DNA from 2 places in the Stenotrophomonas sp. YJH_SMC_6 genome. Region 1 is predicted to be linked to the other one. Evidence: riboswitches for the same ligand, from Rfam matches in the RefSeq annotation. Region 1 holds a riboswitch; the other holds the start of a gene.

Evidence for each region. A riboswitch is a leader RNA that binds a small molecule or an ion and turns the genes downstream of it on or off. The one in region 1 is predicted to bind cobalamin.
Region 2: it holds a riboswitch for cobalamin, as region 1 does, so the genes downstream of both, AC5P9N_RS19125 (epoxyqueuosine reductase QueH) here and btuB (TonB-dependent vitamin B12 receptor) in region 1, are expected to answer to the same signal.

What each region holds. Positions count from the first base shown of each region.
Region 1 covers NZ_JCAFUM010000005.1:129,085-135,029, forward strand. Annotated here, with positions in the region: gene AC5P9N_RS07070 (aminotransferase-like domain-containing protein) at 1-226, shown strand, start outside; gene bioD (dethiobiotin synthase) at 302-985, opposite strand; gene AC5P9N_RS07080 (GAF domain-containing protein) at 1,054-1,536, shown strand; gene AC5P9N_RS07085 (TfoX/Sxy family protein) at 1,533-1,895, shown strand; gene AC5P9N_RS07090 (histidine phosphatase family protein) at 1,987-2,565, opposite strand; cobalamin riboswitch at 2,709-2,931, shown strand; gene btuB (TonB-dependent vitamin B12 receptor) at 3,047-4,888, shown strand; gene gph (phosphoglycolate phosphatase) at 5,011-5,667, opposite strand; gene AC5P9N_RS07105 (class I SAM-dependent methyltransferase) at 5,732-5,945, opposite strand, start outside.
Region 2 covers NZ_JCAFUM010000017.1:99,715-105,659, reverse strand. Annotated here, with positions in the region: partial or broken gene AC5P9N_RS19135 (formyltetrahydrofolate deformylase) at 93-245, shown strand; gene pncA (bifunctional nicotinamidase/pyrazinamidase) at 534-1,160, opposite strand; gene AC5P9N_RS19125 (epoxyqueuosine reductase QueH) at 1,216-1,902, opposite strand; cobalamin riboswitch at 2,064-2,293, opposite strand; gene AC5P9N_RS19120 (nicotinate phosphoribosyltransferase) at 2,377-3,786, opposite strand; gene AC5P9N_RS19115 (bifunctional nicotinamide-nucleotide adenylyltransferase/Nudix hydroxylase) at 3,851-4,900, opposite strand; gene AC5P9N_RS19110 (patatin-like phospholipase family protein) at 5,094-5,945, shown strand, end outside.

The DNA.
Region 1 (5,945 bases):
TGGCTTCCTGCTGTGGCTGGAACTGCCCGGCGTGGACACGCGCGAGCTGTTCGAGCGTGCACTGCAGGAGGACATCGTGTTCATGCCCGGCCAGGTGTATTCACGCGGCGCGCGGTATCGCCATTGCCTGCGGCTGTCGTGCTGCCAGACGCTGGATGCACGCTTCATCGGCGCGGTGGAGCGGTTGGGTGCGATCGCGCGGGAGCTGGCGGCCGCAGCACGGTAGTGCCGGGCGCTGGCCGGCAACTGCACGCAGGTGGATACATCGAGGTTGCCGGCCAGCGGCCGGCACTACCCCAGGTCAATCGAGCAGATGCGTGCTCAACGCTTCGCCATCCGCTCCCGGCAGATGTGGCAGCCGCCCCCAGCACGGCATCGGCAGGCGCTGCTGCAGCGTTGCGATGTTCTCATCCTGGCGCTGCATCGCCGGGTCGATGTGGTTGCCGATCCAGCCCAGGCACTCCACGCCGCTGGCCTGCAACGACTGCGCGGTCAGACGCGCGTGGTTGACGCAGCCCAGCCGCATGCCCACCACCAGCAACACCGGCAACCGCAATGCGCGCACCAGGTCGAGCTGGTCGAGCGTGGCCGAGACCGGTGCCAGCCAACCGCCAACCCCCTCGACCACCACGACATCGGCCTGCGCGCGCAGCCGCTCGAACGCTGCCACGATCGGCGCCAGCTCCACCTGCACGCCATCCTCGGCAGCGGCCAGCTCCGGCGCCAGTGGCAGGCGCAGCGCATACGGGTTCAGATCGGCATAGTCCGGTACCGGGCAACTGGCCGCCTGCAGCGCCAATGCATCCTCGTTGCGCAGGCCCTGGCCCAGGTCTTCGCTGCCGCTGGCCACCGGCTTCATGCCGACCGCGCGCAGTCCGCGCCGGCGCAGTGCGTGCAGCAGTGCGGTGCTGACCGCGGTCTTGCCGATCTCGGTATCGGTGCCGGTGACGAACAGGGCGGGCGGCAGCGTGGCGGGCAACGGCATCGACGGGCTTCAACGGGGCAACAGAGCGTGCATTATCGCCGGCCCGGCGCGCTTGCTAGACTGCAGGCATGTTCGCCAATGCCTCGCTCACCGGCAGCAAGCCGGAACAATACGCCCAGCTGCTGGAACAGGCCCGTGGCCTGGTCTACGCTGAGTCCGACCGCATCGCCAACGCGGCCAACCTCTCGGCCCTGGTCTACCACGCCCTGCCCGACCTGAACTGGGTTGGCTTCTACCTGTACGACGGCAAGGAACTGGTGGTCGGCCCGTTCCAGGGCCTGCCGGCCTGCGTGCGCATCCCGCTGGACAAGGGCGTGTGCGGTGCCGCCGCCAGCCAGCGCGTGACCCAGCGCGTAGAGGACGTCGACGCCTTCCCCGGCCACATCGCCTGCGATTCGGCCTCGCGCTCGGAACTGGTGGTGCCGCTGCTGCGCGGCGATGAACTGATCGGCGTGTTCGACATCGACAGCCCGAAGGTGGGCCGCTTCGATGCCGACGATCAGGCTGGCCTGGAAGCCATCGCCCGCGTGTTCGTCGAGGCGCTGGGATGAGCGCACCGAAGCTGCGCAACATCGGCCCGAAAAGTGCGGCGTGGCTGCGCCAGGTCGGCCTGCGCAGCCGCGACGACCTGGTTGCGATCGGAGCCGTCGGCGCCTTCGTCAAGGTCAAGCGCGCCGGCTTCAAGCCCAGCCTGAACCTGCTGTACTCGCTGGAAGGCGCGTTGCTGGACTGCCATTGGCAGGAGCTGAGCGAGCCACAGCGTGAAGCACTGGTGCAGGATTACGAAGCACGCATCGCTGCGCATCCGCTGAAGGCAGCCGGCCCGGCGTCGGGCCCGGTGCATGAGCAGCGCTTCGATGCCGACGATGACGCTGAGGACAGCGTGCCCGAGGGCGCGGACGAGGATTGAGGCCTCCGCGTTCCTGGGGATGCCGGCCAGCGGCCGGCACAACCAGTGTGATGCAGGATCGGTAGCGCCGGGCCATGCCCGGCGAGTGCGCTCAGGGCTGCTGCAGCTCCAGCAATTCACCCACCAGCCCAATCTCACCGCGCTCCAGCCATACCCGCAGGCGCGTGCCGTGGTCGATACGCAGCGCCCAGCACAGCGACATGGGCAGGCCGCAGACCTGCGACAGCACCATGCGCAACGGGCCGCCATGGCTGACCACCAGCGTCGGCACCGGATCGTCATCATCGAGCAGGCGATCCAGCGCGCGCGCGATGCGCCGCTCGAAGTGGCCCCAGCTCTCGCCATTGGGCGGCGGGAACGCGTGCGGGTCGGCATGGAAGGCCGCCAGTGCATCCTCCGGCAGGTCGAACAGTGACCGCCCGTCCCAATCGCCGAAGTCCAGTTCTTCCCATTCCTCGTCCGCTTCCACGTCCAGCCCACGCGGCGTGGCCAGGGCCATCGCCGTATGCAGCGCGCGCAACCGCGGTGAACTGATCACCCGCTCCCAGCGTTGCCCGGCATAGGCCTCGACAAGCTCCTGTGGCAGGCCGGCCAGCTGCGGTGGGTCGCTGCGGCCATCAAGGAACTCATCACGGCCATTGCCGGCATGGCGGACCAGGTCGAGGATCATGCGCGCGTCCCGGACGGGCGACGCAGGTACAGCGGTAAACGGGCGGACATCGGCAACGGCACCACGGGATCGAGCAACCATTCTAAAGGCACAGCAAAGGCAGTCGCGCAGGCGCGACGCAACGGGACGGCCTGCGATGCCGTAGACTGCGCGCACTTCCAGGTGACCTGCGGCCATGGCCGGCAGGTTGAAACGGGAAGCCGGTGACGCGTGATTCCACGCCAGGCCGGCGCTGCCCCCGCAACGGTAAGCACGTCAGTTCCAGGCAACACCGCCACTGTGCCGCAGGCATGGGAAGGCGCCTGGACGGTGGCCTCGCGCCAGCCGGCGGCAAGCCCGGAGACCGGCCCGGAAGCCTCAGGTCGCGATGCGGTGGGCATGGCGCTGGATGACCGTGGCGTGCGCTGCGGCATCGGCGCACGCCTGCCTTCGCGGCTCCTCCCCTTCGCCACGCGGGCGTGCGTGGCACCCGGAGTCCCCCATGAAGCTGCAGTCCCGAATGCTGTCCCTGGCCGTGCTGGCCGCCCTGCCCGCGCTGGCCCAGGCCGCCAATGACACCACCGCGCTCGACCAGATCCTGGTCACTGCCACCCGCACCCCGATCGCCCTGCAGGACAGCATCGCGCCGGCGCAGGTGATCGACCGCGCCCAGATCGAATCCAGCCAGGCCACTTCGCTGCAGGAACTGCTGCGCGGTCGCGCCGGCATCAACCTGGCCAATGCCGGCGGCCTCGGCAAGCAGAGCTCGCTGTTCCTGCGCGGTACCAATTCCGGCCACACCGTAGTGCTGGTGGACGGCGTGCGCATCAACAGCGCCGACCTCGGCCTGGCCATGTACCAGGACCTGCCGCTGGCGCAGATCGAGCGCGTGGAAATCGTGCGCGGCCCGCAGTCGAGCCTGTACGGCGCCGACGCCATCGGTGGCGTGATCCAGATATTCACCCGCCGCAACCAGGGCGATTTCGCCCCGCACTTCCAGCTCGGCGGTGGCAGCAACGGCCTGCGTGAAGCCAGCGGTGGCATTGGCGGTGGTACCGAGCGCGGCTGGTTCGGTGCCGACATCGCCTACCAGCATTCCGATGGCATCGATGCCTGCCGCGGCTCGGCCACGCTGTTCACCGGCTGTTTCGCCGACGAGCCCGATCGCGACGGCTACCGCAACCTGTCCAAGAGCCTGCGCGGTGGCTACATCTTCAACGACCAGTGGAACGTGGAAGGCAGCGCATTGCGCGCCGACGGCAGGAACCATTACGACGGTTACTACAACTATTCAGAAACCCGCCAGCAGGTGCTGGCCGGCAAGGTGCGCTACACCCCGTCCGAGCGCCTGGCATTCACCGCCAACGTCGGCCGCAGTGACAACGAGTCGGACAACTTCGGCGACTTCGGTGCACGTGGCAGCGCACAGACCCACCGCGACAGCGCCTCCCTGCAGGGCGATTTCGGCGTGGCCGAGGGCCAGCTGCTGAGCGCAGGCGTGGACTGGAGCGAAGACAACCTGGATGGCAGCAGCGCGGGTTACCTGGTCGACAGCCGCCGCAACACCGGCGTATTCGTGCAGTACCAGGGCCGCTTCGGCCGCCACCAGCTGCAGGCCAGCGCACGCAACGACGACAACCAGCAGTTCGGCAACCACGCCACCGGCAGCGTTGGCTGGGCGATGGAGCTGGGCCACGGCCTGCGCCTCAACGCCAGCTATGGCACGGCGTTCAAGGCACCGACCTTCAGCGATCTGTACGACCCGTGGAGCGGCGTGCCGACGTTGAAGCCGGAGAAGTCCAAGAGCGCCAACCTCGGCGTTTCGCAGCAGGGCCAGGGCTGGCACTGGGGCCTGGACGTGTATGAAACCCGCATCGATGACCTGATCACCTACGATGCGGCAACCTTCAAGATGCAGCAGGTGGAGAAGGCCCGCATCCGCGGTGCCGAGCTGACCGGTGGCGTGCTGCTGGCCGGCTTCGACATCAACGCGCAGCTGAGCTACACCGACCCGCGCAACCGCACCGGCGGCAGCACCCAGTTCGACAACTGGCTGCCACGTCGTGCACAGCAGACCGCGCGCCTGGACCTCGATCGACGTTTCGGGGCCTTCCGCGCAGGCCTGACGGTTCAGGGAGCGGGCAAGCGCTATGACGATGCCGCCAACGCGGTGAAGGTGGGGGGTTACGGCACGCTGGATCTGCGCGCCGAGTACGCGCTGACGCCGTCGTGGTCGCTGCTGGCGCGTGCCGCCAATGTGTTCGACCGCAACTACGAGACCGTGGCGTGGTTCAACCAGCCCGGCCGCGAGTACCAGTTGAGCGTGCGTTATCAACCGAAGTGACCGCGACGGTCATGGTAGTGCCGGCCGCTGGCCGGCAACATCATGATCTTCGGCAGCGCATTCCGGGTTGCCGGCCAGCGGCCGGCACTACCCCTTGCGTCGACCCGGGGTTATCCGTTGCATCAGCCCTGCAACCCCGGCAACTCACGCAGGTCGTCGATCACCGCCACCGCATGCGCGGTGGCCAGGTCCAGGCCGCGCGGATAGCCGTAGCGCACCAGCGCGATCGGCATGCCGGCCTCTTCGGCGGCGCGGTAGTCGGTCAACGAATCACCCACCATCAGGCAGGACTCCACCGGCAGCCCGAAATGCGCGGCGATGTGCCGCAGTGGCTCGCCACTGGGCTTGCGCTGCGGCAGCGAATCCCCCCCCAGTACCAGCGCGAATGCATCACCGATACCCAGGTGCTGCAGCAGCGGCGGCACCAGTGCTTCAGGCTTGTTGGTACAGATCGCCAGTGGCACGTTGCGCGCACGCAGTTGCGCCAGCGCTTCGCCCACGCCATCGAACAGCCGCGGGCTGCGCAGCAGGCACTCACGGTAGTGCACCATGAACACCGGCATCACCTCGGCCAGGTCCACCTCGCGGCCGGCGGCCTGCACCGCCTGCTCGACCAGACGACGCACACCGTCACCGATCCAGCCCAGCACGGTGGCTTCCGGCACGCGCGCCACGCCGATGTCTTCCAGCGTGCGGTTCAGCGCTTCGGCAATATCGGCAGCGCTGTCGACCAGCGTGCCATCGAGGTCGAACACGACCAGCGGATACGGATACGGCAAGGGACTGCACCTGCATGACGTGGGGCCGTCCATTGTACGCCGCAGTATTTTGGGCAGGCCTGCCTCAACCGATCCGGCGCGCGCGCGTGGCCAGGAACGTGGGCAGGTAACGGTCGATCAGGAAGCGCGGCTGCGGCTGCCAGTCTTCCATGAAGCGATCGATGACGAAGCCGGCATCGAGCTGGCCACCGATCAGTTCGGTCAGGCTGTGGCCGAAGGTCAGCGCATCGCCCCGCGCCAGTTTCGCCTCGCGCTCGGCCGGTGGCAGGTCTTCCAGA
Region 2 (5,945 bases), on a different contig from region 1:
GTCCCGCGATCTATAGGGGGGCGTAGTTAGGGGGCTGGATGAATCGATTGTGTTGTTGTGGGCAGGAGCGCGCAAGCGGCATAAGCGACGTGCAGGACGTGGCCCGCGTGGACCATGCGATGGCACCGCGCGAACTGGTGCGGCTGGGCAGCGATACCGAATCGCTGGTGCTGGCACGCGCGGTTCGCCGCCATGTGGAGCACCGCATCCTGCTCAATGGGCATCGCACGGTGGTGTTCCGGTAATCGCCCATCCCGCGTCCGCCGGGCATGGCCCGGCGCTACCACGGGTGCTATCCGGTAGTGCCGGCCGCTGGCCGGCAACTGCAGAGGTCCCGAGGTTGCCGGCCAGCGGCCGGCACTACCGAATCCTGATTTCATCCAATGAAAAGCCGCCGGTTCGGCCGTCCCGCGATCTGTAGGGGGGGCGTAGTTAGGGGGCTGGATGAATCGATTGTGTTGTTGTGGGCAGGAGCGCGCAGGCGGCATAAGCGACGTGCGCGGTAGCGCCGGGCCATGCCCGGCGGTCACGCCTCAGACGATCGCAATCCCCGCCTTGCCCAGCGCCTCGCGCACCATCACGTCGTTGGCTTCGGTCACCGGCTTGGTCAGCTCCCACAGGAACTTCACCCGGAAGCCGGACTTTACCGCGTCCTGCGCGCTCCACAGCACGCAGTAGTCGCGGGCCAGGCCGCATACGTGCACTTCGCGGATGCGGCGTTCATGCAGCCAGCCGGCCAGGCCGGTGGCCGGGCGCTCGCCATCGGGGCCGTGGTTCTCGCGGAAGGCGCTGTACGAATCCACCTGTTGGCGCGTGCCCTTGCGCAGGATCAGGTCGGCCACGGTCCAGTCCACGCCCGGGTGCAGGGCGGCACCGGCGCTGCCCTGCACGCAGTGGTCCGGCCACAGGGTCTGCGGCTGCGCGTGCAGCAGGATGGTCTCGAACGGGCGTTGGCCGGCGTTCTGGCTGGCGAACGAGGCATGGTCGGCCGGGTGCCAGTCCTGGGTCGCCACCACGGTGCGGTAGCGGCGCTGCACCAGCAGATCGGCGATCGGTGCCACCAGCGCATCGCCCTGGTCGCAGGCCAAGGCGCCACCGGGCATGAAGTCCGGCTGCAGGTCGATCACCAGCAGGGCGACATCGGCGGGCAGGGCGGTCATGGCAGTTCCGGTACAACAGAAGGGGCGACCAGCGTGGCCGCCCCATGCCTGCACGTCAATCGTCCTGCGGCGTCCCAGCGTCCTGCCCGTAGTACAACAGGCCGATCTTGATCCGCTCGCGGCCATTCTCGCGGCGATGGCGGTTGGCATCGCGCAGCGAGTACACGCAGCCGCAGTATTCCTGCTGGTAGAACTGCTCGCGCTTGCTGATCTCGATCATGCGGCTGGCACCGCCGCCCTTGCGCCAGTTGTAGTCCCAGTACTGCAGGCCTTCATAGCGCGAGGCGGCGCGGATGCCGCAGTCGTTGATCTGCGCCATGTTCTTCCAGCGCGAGATGCCCAGCGAAGAACTGATGGTGTCGTAACCGTGCTCGTGCGCGTACAGCGCAGTGCGCTCGAAGCGCATGTCGAAGCACATCGTGCAGCGGATGCCGCGTTCGGGCTCGTTTTCCATGCCGCGTGCACGGCTGAACCAGTTGTCGGTGTCGTAGTCGCAGTCGATGAAGGGAATGCCGTGCTGCTCGGCGAAGCGGATGTTCTCCTGCTTGCGCAGCTCATACTCCTTCACCGGGTGGATGTTGGGGTTGTAGAAGAAGATCGCGTAGTCGATCCCGGAGGCGGTGATCGCCTCCATCACTTCGCCGGAACAGGGCGCGCAGCACGAATGCAGCAGCAGGCGCTTGCCGTCGGCGGGCAGGGTCAGGGTGGGGCGTTGGAGCTCGGTCATCGTCAGGTACCGCATGGACCGCCGGCAACGGCGGTGGCCCATGCATCAGCGCGTGGGTGAACGGGTCTGGCCGGATACCGTGAACAGGACGCGCGCGGCCACACCGCCTGCACGCGCAGGACGACGACGGCCCCGGCAACCTCCCCGCGGAGATTCCAGGTCGAGTCAGGGGACGGTCGTGTCCCCCGGCCGGGGCCGGTATTCGGGCTGATGGACACGGGCCGCAGCCCACCTACTACCCGCCGCTTCCCAGGCGCGAGCCCAGTGCTGTTGGCAGGATTCGTTTCCATTCACCGCTGCGGGGCAGCTCCGGAATGGACGCGCGAGGCGCCTTCACCGGATTCCCGTTTAAACCCCTCCCCGCGCTGCAGCGATGGGAGGGATACCTTCGGCGTGTGCAAGGTGGACCTGTTGGTGGCGCCGGTCAAGAGCGCAGGGGTCAGAGCCCGCTGCGCTGCAATGGGATCCGACCCCGGTCGGGATGCACCTTCAATGCCCCACGGCCGCTCGCGTGCGGATGTCGTCCAGCCGCTGGTCGTGCAGCAGGCGGCCGTTCTCCCACACGGTCACCATTGCGTCCTCGAAGCCGTCCGGCAGGGTGTCGTCGCCGTTGGCCGGCAGTGGCACCGTATGCAGGCTGCCATCGTCCAGGCGGCGCAGCAGGCGCATGCGGCCACGCTTGCTGGCCTTGCCGGCGTCGGTGACCGGATCCTTGTAGACGTCGATCCACTCACCCTCGACCCGTGCCGCCGAGCACTTCAGCGCGAACTTCTGCGTATCGCGGTCCAGCCGCTGCAGCAGTGCACCGCCCATGCCGAAGGCCACGTTGTCGGCAGCGTAGCCGTCGTCGGTGGTGCGCTGCAGGATCGCGCGGATGGTGTCCGGATTGATGCCATCGCCCTGGATCACCCGCACGTGGTTGAGCACGCGATAGCCCTTGCCGTTGAGGCTGTGGCCGAAGGCTTCATCCAGCCGGCGCAGGCTTTCGGCCACCACCTCCACCGGGTCACCCGAGTCGGGACGGATGACCAGGGTGGCGTCCGACGCGATCACGTCATCGCGCAGGGTGGTGCCCCAGTGTTCGCTGATCGCGCGGTAGATGTCATAGCTGTCCGACACCACCGCCACGATCGAACCGGGCTTGCCGAACTGGCGCAGCATGTTGCGATAGGCGTCCACCTCGCGTTCGCGGCCCCAACTGGTGATGGTGCTGTGCTCGGCGGCCGGAATCGAATAGCCGGCCATCGGCGCGTGGTAGTGCGCGCGTGCCAGGCACAGCGCCGACACGGTATCGGTGCCGAGGAAGTTGACCAGGTGCGCGGCACCGCCCAACGCGGCCGATTCCAGGCTCGATACACCGCGCGCGCCGAAGTCGTGCAGCTTGAACGGCAGCTGCCCCTGCGGGTCGTCGCTGGTCTGCTGCAGGAACGCGGCGATGGTCTGCCGTGCGTGCCAGCTGATGGTGGCCACGGTGACCGGATACCACACGCGCAGCAGCAGCGTTTCCAGATACGACGGCACCCAGAACGCAGCCGGATCGGTCGACTCGATGGTCATCAGTGCCTGGTGGGTGGGCACCACGCTGCCCTCGGGAACGGCGCGGATGCGCACCGGCAGGTGGCCGCCAAGCCGGTCGACGATATCGCGCCAGCCGGCCTCGTTGAACGGTTCGCCGTGCGCGGCGAATACCGCAGCAGCGTCGTCGATGTCGGCGTGGGTGACCGGTCGTGCCAGCGCGTCCTTGAGGATCGCCTGCAGGCCGAAGAACACCGTGCGATCGTGCAGGCCGCCACGTGATTCGACGTAGAAGAACGTGGCATCGGTACCCGGCGGATACTGCAGCCAATGGCTGGCCTTGTAGCTGTCGGTGTTGAGGAGAAGATTATCGAGGTAGTGCATGACGGAAGCTCCTTCGCGTCGAGTGACACCAGCGGTCTATCCGCCAGTGGGGAGGCCGGGCCTGTCAGCCGCGGCCGAGGAAATACTCCAGGATGTGCAGGTGGTCTTCGAACAGCTGCGGGCCCATGTCCAGGGCTTCACTCACCGGTATCCAGCGCGCCTTGTCGGCGTCGTCGCCGCCGCGCACCGGCGGCAGGTCACCGGCCGGGAATTCGAAGTGGAAACCGTGGGTGATGGTGCGGCCGCGCTGGCTGCGGTCGGGGTGGTCGAAGACTTGCTGGCCCTTCAGCGACCCCTTCAGCACCGGCAGCGGAATCTTCAGCCGGGTTTCCTCGCGCAGTTCGCGCAGGCAGCTGTCGAGCAGGCTCTGTTCCTGGCCGACGAAGCCGCCGGGCAGCGCCCACAGCCCCTTGCCGGGTTCCGAGCGGCGACGCACCAGCAGCACGTGGCCTGAATGCACCACCACCGCATCGCTGGTGACGAAGGTGGGCGCGTAGGGCGCATCCTTCCAGGCGGCCTTGTACTGTTCGATGAAGCGGTACTCGGCCACCAGCTGGCCATAGGCAGGCGCGCTTTTGCGGAACGCTTCAAGCATGTCGTACACCGGCGCCGGCACATTGCCACGCAGCATCAGCAGCGCGCCGTGGAAGTCGACGTCGCCGGCTTCGAACAGGTAGCGCCGCAGCTCGGTGGCCGACAGGGTGGCGGTGTGCTGCACGTCCACCAGCGGCCACTGCGGGAACTCGCGCAGGTAGTAGCTGGACGCGTCCTTGTCCATGCCGATCAGGCCTACCTTCGCATCGGCGGCGGCGCCGTCGTTGCGCAGGGCTTCAGCCACCTGGCGCTGCACGTTGGCGATCCACTGCGCTTCGTTGTACAGGTGGTCACGCAGCGGGCGGATCAGCAGGCGGTCGGTGTGGCCATCGAGGGCGGCCTGGATCATCACGGCACGTTCGGCCACGGTCCAGGGATTGCGCAGGCTGCGGGGGGTATCGGCAGAGCCGACCAGGAAGATCAGCTTGCGGGCCCGGCTCAGGGCCAGGCGGGCAACGGCGGCGTGGCCGTTGTGGAAGGGCTCGAATCGCCCGATGAAGACGAGATAGTCGAATTCCATGAGAATCCCTCATGTCGTTGTGGCAGCCGCGGGTCTGTCCCTTGGCTTGCTGCAGATGCTACGCCGATGGCGGGGCGGGTCAAGCCTGCAGCCGTGCTTTCTGCTGAACGGCGCATCGCGTGCGCGGACTGCGCCGTTGTTCTCAGGCCCTGAGAAGCCTCTGCGCCATACTGGCACCCACGCGGCGGACGGCATGCTCGGGGGCAAGACAGTGGCGGACAAGTACTGCGATCTGGTCATGAAAGGCGGCATCACCAGCGGCATCGTGTACCCCAATGCGGTACTGGCGCTGGCGCGCGAGTATCGCTTCAAGAGCATCGGCGGCACTTCGGCCGGCGCCATCGCCGCCGCCGTGGCGGCTGCGGCAGCCTGCGGTGATCGTCGCCAGCAGGCCGGCGAGCACCTGCCCGGCGATGCCGGCTATGGCGGGTTGTCGGCGGTGTCGGCGCAGCTGTCGCGGCGCGGCTTCATCTACAGCCTGTTCCAGCCCGCACGCGGCGCACGCGCGGCCTATCGCCTGCTGGTGGTGCTGACCGGCAATGCCAGCCTGCCGCACAAGCTGCTGTGCCTGGCCGTTGCCGTGTTCGAGATCGCACCGCTGGAAGTGCTGGTGTCGCTGGCGCTGCTGCTCGGCCTGGGCTGGTGGGGCGGTGGTTGGAGCGGGGTGGCGGCCACGCTGCTGCCGTCGCTGCTGTGTGCGTACGGTGCGGGTGTGGCCGGTGCCGCGCTTCGTGTGGCACGTGTGGCGCGACGCAATCTGCTGGGCCTGTGCAGCGGCCTCGGCCGCGATGCACGCACGCCGGCACTGACCGAGTGGCTGCACGAATGCCTGCAGCAGTTGTCCGGCAGGCCGCTGGATGCACCGCTCACCTTCGCCGACCTGCACGATGCGCCGCGCTATGCCGGCGAGCCGGACAGCCCGCATGCGATCAGCCTGCAGATGATCACCACCTGCGTGTCGCACAACGAGCCGCGCACGCTGCCGCTGGGCGGCGCGCAGTTCTGGTTCCTGCGCGAGGAATTCGAGCAGCTGTTCCCGGCCAGC